3 linked regions of the Sinorhizobium sp. BG8 genome follow. The protein of the gene in region 3 interacts with the protein of the main gene of each other region in a pairwise test. Links are inferred from orthologs where the notes say so. Each region holds a gene or a part of one and is shown on either strand. Other genes may lie near its edges. The genes, in order: F3Y30_RS14955, grpE and groL.

Evidence for each region.
Region 1: the proteins of groL (region 3) and F3Y30_RS14955 interact in binary tests that used the Escherichia coli proteins (3 or more experiments, as listed by UniProt). The link is inferred for Sinorhizobium sp. BG8 from one-to-one orthologs.
Region 2: the proteins of groL (region 3) and grpE interact in binary tests that used the Escherichia coli proteins (3 or more experiments, as listed by UniProt). The link is inferred for Sinorhizobium sp. BG8 from one-to-one orthologs.

What each region holds. Positions count from the first base shown.
Region 1 is NZ_CP044011.1:3,160,854-3,163,846, reverse strand. Bases 76-2,912 are described here. They hold F3Y30_RS14955 (ABC transporter ATP-binding protein), read left to right. Parts: upstream 76-1,018; coding sequence 1,019-1,807; downstream 1,808-2,912. Other genes in these bases: F3Y30_RS14950 (MlaD family protein), read left to right, coding at 1,854-2,912; F3Y30_RS14960 (MlaE family lipid ABC transporter permease subunit), read left to right, coding at 76-1,004. In the rest of the region: more of F3Y30_RS14960, read left to right, coding at 1-75; more of F3Y30_RS14950, read left to right, coding at 2,913-2,993. UniProt on the Escherichia coli protein: Part of the ABC transporter complex MlaFEDB, which is involved in a phospholipid transport pathway that maintains lipid asymmetry in the outer membrane by retrograde trafficking of phospholipids from the outer membrane to the inner membrane.
Region 2 is NZ_CP044011.1:1,114,537-1,117,505, reverse strand. The notes cover bases 96-2,908. They hold grpE (nucleotide exchange factor GrpE), read right to left. Parts: upstream 1,900-2,908; coding sequence 1,291-1,899; downstream 96-1,290. Other genes in these bases: ptsN (PTS IIA-like nitrogen regulatory protein PtsN), read left to right, coding at 733-1,197; raiA (ribosome-associated translation inhibitor RaiA), read left to right, coding at 96-657. Outside these bases: more of raiA, read left to right, coding at 88-95. UniProt on the Escherichia coli protein: Participates actively in the response to hyperosmotic and heat shock by preventing the aggregation of stress-denatured proteins, in association with DnaK and GrpE. It is the nucleotide exchange factor for DnaK and may function as a thermosensor.
Region 3 is NZ_CP044011.1:1,689,253-1,692,382, reverse strand. The notes cover bases 86-3,059. They hold groL (chaperonin GroEL), read left to right. Parts: upstream 86-740; coding sequence 741-2,378; downstream 2,379-3,059. Other genes in these bases: F3Y30_RS07785 (hypothetical protein), read left to right, coding at 3,058-3,059; groES (co-chaperone GroES), read left to right, coding at 370-666; F3Y30_RS07800 (sulfurtransferase/chromate resistance protein), read right to left, coding at 86-101. In the rest of the region: more of F3Y30_RS07800, read right to left, coding at 1-85; more of F3Y30_RS07785, read left to right, coding at 3,060-3,130.

The sequences.
Region 1 (2,993 bases), 1.5 Mb from region 3 along the record:
GCGGGGGGCGGCTGCAGATCGATCTCAGCGAAGTCGAGGGGCTGGACACGGCGGGGGCATGGCTGATTCGCAAGGCGATGTCCGACCGTCAGGCTGCGGGCATCGAGGTCCAGCTGACTGACGACGGCGCGCGCTATGCGGATCTCGTCTCGGCACTGCCGGAGCAACTCCCGCAACCCAAGGCCGAGGAGGAGGATACGCGACTGTTCGTGCGCATATTCGCGCCGATCGGCGAGACGATGGCCGAGATCTGGAGCGATGTCGTCGCTGCCCTGTTCATTCTCGGATCTGCAGTCAGGGGAGCGCAACTGAAGCTCGGACGCAAGGGCGGCCTCTCGCCCGCTGCCGTCGTGCACCAGATCGACCATATGGGCGTACGGGCGGTGCCGATCATCACGCTGATGTCCTTCCTCATCGGTGCAATCATCGCCCAGCAGGGGGCCTTCCAGCTACGCTACTTCGGCGCGGAAGTCTTCGTGGTCGATCTCGTCGGTATCCTGCAGCTTCGCGAAATCGGCGTGCTCCTGACCGCGATCATGATCGCTGGACGTTCAGGAAGTGCGATCACCGCCGAAATCGGCTCGATGAAGATGCGCGAGGAAGTCGACGCGCTGAAGGTGATGGGCCTCAGCCCCATCGGCGTGCTGGTTTTTCCGCGGCTTGTGGCGCTCACCGTGGCGTTGCCGCTTCTGACAATCATTGCAAACTTCGCTGCGCTGTTCGGCGCGGCCGTCGTCGCCGACCTTTATTCCGGCGTCACCTATGACACGTTCCTGTCGCGGCTGAAGGAGGCGATCGACCTGTCCACCATCGTCTCCGGTATGATCAAGGCGCCATTCATGGCCCTCATCATCGGTATCGTCGCATCGGTGGAGGGGCTGAAGGTCGGCGGAAGCGCCGAATCGCTCGGCCGGAGGGTGACGGCGTCCGTCGTGAAGTCGATCTTCGTCGTCATCCTGGTCGACGGCCTTTTCGCGGTTTTCTACGCCGCCATAGATTTCTGATCGGCAGGTGTGAGATGAACAGCGCCCATTCGCTCAAGACCCCGGAAGTGGTGCTCTCCGTCAAGGATTTGACGGTGGGCTTCGGTGACAATCTCGTGCTCGACCGGCTGAACCTCGACATATACCGGGGCGAGATCCTCGGTTTCGTCGGCGCATCGGGGGCGGGCAAGTCCGTGCTGATGCGCACCGTGCTCCGGCTTCTGCCGCGCCGCGGGGGATCGATCCATATCCTGGGTGCCGACTTCGACAAGGCCACCGACGAGGAACGCATCGCACTCGACATGCGGCTTGGGGTTCTGTTCCAGCACGGGGCGCTCTTCTCGTCACTCACGGTTCTGGAGAACATCCAGGTGCCGATGCGGGAGTATCTCGATCTGCCGCAGCCGATGATGGATGAACTGGCGCGGCTGAAGATCGAACTCGTGGGCCTCGCCCCGGAAGCTGCCTCCAAGTTTCCTTCCGAACTTTCGGGCGGGATGATCAAGCGCGCGGCACTTGCCCGCGCGCTCGCCCTCGATCCCGACCTGGTCTTCCTGGACGAACCGACATCGGGGCTCGACCCGATCGGGGCGTCCGAATTCGACGACCTGATCGCCAAACTGCGCGACACTCTCGGATTGACCGTGTATATGGTAACCCACGACCTCGACAGCCTCTTTTCGGTCTGCGACCGGATCGCGGTGCTCGGTCAGAAGCGGGTGCTCGTCGAGGGAACGGTCGACGATATGCTCGGTTGCGACGACCCCTGGGTGAAATCATACTTCAGGGGCAAGCGCGCCCGCTCCATTCCCCGGCACGAGTAGTCAGGACGCAGAACGGATGCCAACCAAAGACGGGAACGCATGATACATGGAAACTAAGGCCAACTACGCCCTCGTCGGCTTATTCACTGTTCTCGTCATGGCCGCGGCCTTCGGATTTGTCTACTGGATGTCGCAATACGGCCGGGGCGGCGAGATGGCGCCGCTGGCGATCCGCATTCCGGGGTCCGCCAATGGCCTCAGCGTCGGCTCACCGGTGCGGTTCAACGGCATTCCCGTCGGTACGGTGCGCAGCCTCGCAATCGATTCGGACGATCCGCGCTTCTCCATTGCGCTGACCGAGGTTCAGACGGCCGCGCCGGTCAAGAAGTCGACCAAGGCCGTGCTTGAGGTGCAGGGCCTGACAGGCGCCGCCTATATCGAGCTCGGCGGTGGTGCGGTCAACGATCCCAATATCCTGCGCGACGCGCTCGACAACAACGGCACGGCGATCCTGACGGCCGAGCAGTCGAGCGTCACCAACCTTCTGGCGACGGCGGACAAGATCCTGAAACGCGCCGATTCGGCGATCGCGGATGTCCAGGGGTTCGTTTCCGACGCCCGTGGCCCGCTGACCACCACGATCCGCAATGCGGAACGCTTCTCCGACGCGCTCACCCGCAACTCGGACAATATCGACGCCTTCCTGCAGAGCATCGGCGGGCTTTCCGAGACCTTCAAGGGCATGTCAGGTCGGCTCGACGAGACGATGGCGTCCATCGACGCACTGATCAAGGCGGTCGATCCCAAGAAGGTCGACCATGTCGTCAGCAACGTGGACAAGGTGACGACCGACATCGCATCTGCTTCGGGGGACATCAAGGCAACGGTCGACAGCTTCAAAAATGCGGCCGAGACGTTCCGGGTTCTCGGCCAGAACGCAACCGCCTCGCTCGACCGGCTGGACAAGCTTGTTCTGAGCGTCGATCCGCAAAAGGTCGGAAACGTCGTCAACGACGTCTCCGCCGCGAGCGCCGACGCACGCAAGGCCATCGCTTCGTTCAGCGGAGTGGCCGAGAAGATCGGCTCGCGCCAGGAGGATATCGACCAGACGATCACCGACGTCAGGGAGATGGCGGGCAAGCTCAATGCCGCTTCGACGCGCGTCGACGGCATTCTCGCCAAGCTCGACGGCGTGCTGGGCGAGGGGAACACGCAATCGCTGTTCGCCGAGGCGCGCGAAACGCTG
Region 2 (2,969 bases), 570 kb from region 3 along the record:
AAAACCCGTAGCACGTGCGAAAAGCTTGGATCGCAGGTTCGGTTGGAATAGACTGCCACGCGCAAACGACAGCAGAGAGGAAACTCCATGAGTGTGCGTGTATCCGGAAAACATATGGAAATTGGCGACTCCTTCCGTCAGCGAATTGAAGACGAGATTGGAGAGGCAGTCGGCAAATATTTCGACGGAGGATATTCGAGCCAAGTCACCGTGGATAAATCTGGTTCACGCTTCAGCGCGGATTGCAAAGTTCACCTCGATAGCGGCATGGATTTTCATGCGAATGGAGTCGCAAGCGACCCGTTCGCGGCTTTCCAGTCGGCCCAGGAACGAATTGAAAAGCGTCTTCGCCGCTACAAGCGCAAGCTGAAGGACCACCACAACGGCCATGATGCTCAGGCCGAAGTGGCCTACACGGTGATGGACTCCGTTCCCGATGAAGCCGACGAGCTTCCCGAGAACTTCGCTCCAACCATCGTTGCGGAAAGCACGAAGAAACTCAGGACCATGTCAGTCGCGAGCGCCGTTATGGCGCTGGACATGACGGACGAGCCGGTTCTTCTCTTCCGCAACCTCGGCAAGGAGGACTTGAATATCGTCTACCGACGCAACGACGGAAATATTGGCTGGATAGACGCAGCCAGTATCAAAGGCTGAGTGATTGGAGGGATGTGCCGGCGAGCGGCACATCCTCTCTTCAATCCTATCACTGCGGCGCACGAGGACAAAAGCATGGCATTGGCAGGTCTACTGCAGCAGAGTGCGATTATTCCGGCAATGAGAGCCAATTCCAAGAAGCAGCTGCTTCAGGAGCTGGCGGCCAAAGCGGCAAAGATCACGGGTCTCGCGGAACGCGAGATCTTCGACGTCATCCTCCAGAGAGAGCGTCTCGGCTCGACCGGAGTGGGCAACGGTATTGCGATTCCTCACGGCAAGCTCAAGGAGCTTACCGAGATCACCGGGCTTTTCGCACGTCTCGAAACGCCCGTCGATTTCGAAGCCCTTGACGACCAGCCCGTGGACCTCGTCTTCCTGCTGCTCGCGCCCGAAGGGGCGGGTGCCGACCACCTGAAGGCGCTTTCGCGCATCGCCCGGGTCCTTCGCGATCCGGCGATGGTTGCAAAGCTGCGCTCTTCGGATTCGGCGACCGCAATCTTCGCATGCCTCAGCGAGGAGCACACCTCGAACGCCGCCTGAGGTCCAGACAAGGGCAAAATACAAAAATCCCGGCGAACGCCTCGTTCGCCGGGATTTTCCGTTTCTCTGCGGCAGAACCGCAGCAATGAAATGTCAGGCCTGGGCGGTCGTCTCCGTGCCGGCGACCTTGGGGCCGCCCTTCGAAACTCCCACCATGGCAGGCCGCAGCACGCGCTCGCCGATGACGAAGCCGGCCTGGACCACCTGTACGACCGTGTTGTTCGGCACTTCAGCGTTGGGGACTTCGAACATCGCCTGGTGGAAGTTCGGATCGAACTTTTCGCCCATGGGATCGAGCTTCCGAACGCCATGACGCTCGAGGGCGGCGAGCATCGACCGCTCGGTCATCTCCACACCCTCGATCAGCGCGGTCAGCCCGGCGTCCCCTGCTTCGCGCGCTTCTGCCGGAATGGCATCCAGGGCACGACGCAGGTTGTCCGAGACTGCCAGCATGTCACGGGCAAATCCGGCGACGGAGTAAGACTTCGCGTCCTTGACTTCGCGCTCCGTACGGCGGCGCAGGTTGTCCATCTCGGCCGCAAGGCGAAGATACCTGTCGCGCAGATCTACGTTCTCGGCTCTCAGCGCATCCAGCGGATCCGGCGCCTGCGCACCTGCATCCTCGGCGAGGGCATCGTTCTGCGCAGCCGCTGCCTCTTCGACCGCCGCGTCAGGTCCATGCTTGTTGGTCTCGTCGTTCATGACGTACTCCGCTCCATAGTCTCGCGATTGGTTCTGCCGCACCCTCCCGCGGCAGACGCCGGCGGGCAGCAACGAGGATTTGAGCCCGATATCGATGTTTGATCTCGAAAAATCAAGTCATGTTCGAAAAACCGGCAATATTCCTGCTGGAGTCCGGATACCTTATCGCGATAGCTGCGACATCAGTTGGGCGGTGTAGTCCACCATCGGCACGATCCGCGAGTAGTTCAGACGCGTCGGTCCGATCACACCGACCGCACCGACGATCTTGTCGTCGCCGTCCCGATAGGGTGCCACGATCAGCGACGAGCCGGAAAGGGAAAAGAGCTTGTTCTCCGATCCGATGAAGATCCTGACCCCGGGACCGCTTTCCGCAAGATTGAGAAGCTCAATCAGACTATCCTTCTTCTCGAGGTCATCGAAGAGCAGCCTCAGCCGGTCGATATCCTCGGCTCCCGCCAACCCTTCCAGCAGATTTGCCCTGCCGCGCACGATCAGTCGGGTTGGCCGTTCCGCATCGAGGCCGCCTGACCAGACGGCCAGTCCCCGCTCGACCAGATCCTGGGACAGCTTGTCGAGCTCATGACTGATGTCTCCCCTCAGGCGCTGGAGCTGCGTGCGCGCCTCCAGAAGAGTGTTGCCGGCGAGATGGACATTGAGAAAGTTTGCCGCTTCCGTCAGCTGCGAACTGGTGACGCCGGCAGGCAGCTCGATGATACGGTTTTCCACCTGGTCATGATCGCCCACGAGAACGACCAGCGCTTTGGTCGGCTCCAGCCGAATGAACTCGACATGCTTGAGGACAGCATCGTTCTTGGTGGTGATGACGAGGCCGGCGCCACGCGACATGCCGGAGAGCATGAGGCTGGCCTCGTTCATCATGGTCTCGACGGCGACATTGTGATTGACCGGCCGGACATGGCGGTCGATGGACGCCCTGTCCTCGGGGGAAATGTTTCCGACCTGCATGAAGGCGTCAACGAAGAAACGCAGCCCCAGCTGTGTCGGCAGGCGTCCGGCGCTCACGTGCGGCGAATAGATAAGTCCGAGTTGCTCCAGATCGCTCATCA
Region 3 (3,130 bases):
GAGAAATCGTCCTCGTCGCGCACGTCGATCAGGATCGGCGCTTTTGGCGTGCCGATCAGGCGCACGAGCTTTTCGGATGAAATTGCATTGTAGGAAGCCATGATACGTCCCTCATGATGTGAGATTAAGGACGCGAAATTCGGCATGGCGCCTCGTGGGGCATTCGCAAGCCCCATATGTTTGTTAAACAAAATTGCGGGATCCGTGTCAACTTCTGCCCGGAGAACATAATTTTGCCGAAGCCATCCTTGACTCCATCCGGCGTCAAGCCTATCTCCCCCTCGCTAGCACTCTCCAGATGTGAGTGCTAACACCAATCGAACGGATCCGTTCGTGATCCGCAATGTCATTTGATCGAGGGATTAGACAATGGCAAGCACCAACTTCCGTCCGCTCCACGACCGCGTCGTCGTACGTCGCGTCGAGTCCGAAGAAAAGACCAAGGGCGGGATCATCATTCCTGACACCGCGAAGGAAAAGCCGCAGGAAGGCGAAATCGTCGCCGTCGGCTCCGGCGCACGTGACGAAAGCGGCAAGGTCGTCGCTCTCGACGTGAAGGTCGGCGATCGCGTTCTGTTCGGCAAGTGGTCGGGCACCGAAGTCAAGCTCAACGGCGAAGACCTTCTGATCATGAAGGAAGCCGACATCATGGGCATCATCGGCTGATCGCCGGTTCCCTTAAAAACTTCCCATAAATTCAAGCCGGAGTATCCGGCCTTTCGAAACCAGGAGTTTTGAAAATGGCAGCCAAAGAAGTAAAATTCGGCCGCAACGCGCGCGAAAAGATGCTGCGTGGCGTCGACATCCTCGCTGATGCAGTGAAGGTAACACTCGGCCCGAAGGGTCGTAACGTCGTTATCGACAAGTCCTTCGGCGCACCGCGCATCACCAAGGACGGCGTTTCCGTTGCCAAGGAAATCGAACTCGAAGACAAGTTCGAGAACATGGGTGCCCAGATGGTCCGCGAAGTCGCTTCGAAGACCAACGATGTTGCCGGTGACGGCACCACCACCGCGACCGTTCTCGCCCAGGCGATCGTCCGCGAAGGCGCAAAGGCCGTTGCTGCCGGCATGAACCCGATGGACCTGAAGCGCGGCATCGACCTCGCTGTCAAGGAAGTCGTCAAGGATCTCCAGGCCAAGGCCAAGAAGATCAACACCTCGGAAGAAGTTGCACAGGTCGGCACGATCTCGGCAAACGGCGAGCGCCAGATCGGCCTCGACATTGCTGAAGCCATGCAGAAGGTCGGCAACGAAGGCGTCATCACGGTTGAAGAAGCCAAGACCGCCGAAACCGAACTCGAAGTCGTCGAAGGCATGCAGTTCGACCGCGGCTACCTGTCGCCCTACTTCGTGACCAACCCGGAAAAGATGGTCGCCGACCTCGACGACGCCTACGTTCTCCTGCACGAGAAGAAGCTCTCGAACCTCCAGGCCATGCTGCCGGTTCTCGAAGCTGTCGTTCAGACCGGCAAGCCGCTCGTCATCGTTGCTGAAGACGTTGAAGGCGAAGCTCTTGCGACCCTCGTCGTCAACAAGCTCCGTGGCGGCCTCAAGATTGCTGCTGTCAAGGCTCCGGGCTTCGGCGACCGCCGCAAGGCCATGCTCGAAGACATCGCCATCCTGACCGGCGGTACCGTGATCTCCGAAGACCTCGGCATCAAGCTCGAAAACGTCACGCTCGACATGCTCGGCCGTGCGAAGAAGGTTTCGATCTCCAAGGAAAACACGACGATCGTCGACGGTGCAGGCCAGAAGGCTGAAATCGAAGGCCGCGTCGCCCAGATCAAGGCTCAGATCGAAGAAACCACCTCCGACTACGACCGCGAGAAGCTGCAGGAACGCCTTGCAAAGCTCGCTGGCGGCGTTGCCGTGATCCGCGTCGGCGGCTCGACGGAAATCGAAGTGAAGGAAAAGAAGGACCGCATCGACGACGCGCTTAACGCGACCCGCGCTGCTGTTCAGGAAGGCATCGTACCGGGCGGCGGCGTCGCTCTGCTGCGCGCTTCTTCCCAGCTGACCGTCAAGGGCGAGAACGCCGACCAGGAAGCCGGCATCAACATCGTTCGTCGCGCTCTGCAGGCTCCGGCCCGCCAGATCGCAGAGAACGCTGGTGACGAAGCTTCGATCGTCGTCGGCAAGATCCTCGAGCAGAAGGGCGACAACTACGGCTACAACGCCCAGACCGGCGAATATGGCGACATGATCGCCATGGGTATCGTCGATCCGGTCAAGGTCGTTCGCACCGCTCTGCAGGACGCAGCTTCGGTTGCAGGCCTCCTCGTCACCACCGAAGCCATGATCGCCGAGCTGCCGAAGAAGGACGCTCCGATGGGCGGCGGCATGCCCGACATGGGCGGCATGGGCGGCATGATGTGATAAGGCGACAGCCTTATCACTGAACGACGCACATAAAGCTTCGCCCATGTTCTCAAAGTGCTTCAGGCCGCATGCGGCCTGAAGTGGCGGCATGGGCGGCATGATGGAACAAGGCGCAAGCCTTATCCTCGATGAAATCAAGACGAAGGGCGGCCCTTGGGCTGCCCTTTTTCATTGCGCAGGTGCCCCTGTCGGGACAAATCGGCGCACTGTCGTGATCCCCCGCACAGGCACAACCATCACACAATCACCGGGTGCATTATCCACAGAATGCACCTGAATACGCACCAATGTGGATTTGGCCTTAAAATTCTCATCAAATACCCACAATTTTGACAGGGCACCCATTGCCGGTCGCAAAAAAGAAATTATAAAACCAAGCAAGTGAGCTCGAAGATTCACGGGGACGGTCGGCATGTCGGGTGTGATTGGTCCGCTGGGCAGCACACTGGAAGACCAAGGCTCATACAAGAAAAGATTTGATAGACTAACGCCGACCGCAAACGAGGTTGCGCGTACGTTCACTGACCTGTCTAATGGGTGCCGAATGGACCGATTCCGCGGGGACTCTGTAGCGGACGGGAAGTTGCGCCTGCAGCCGGAAGACCGAACATGCTGGGCTCGTCTTGACAGGACAAGTGCATGGCGGCCAAATTGATTTTTTCGCTTGGGATTGTACGTGTTTAAGATTGCGAAAACTAATCTTTCAGCGCCTTTTGTACCCGGCTCCCTGGAGCTGGACGATGCCGACA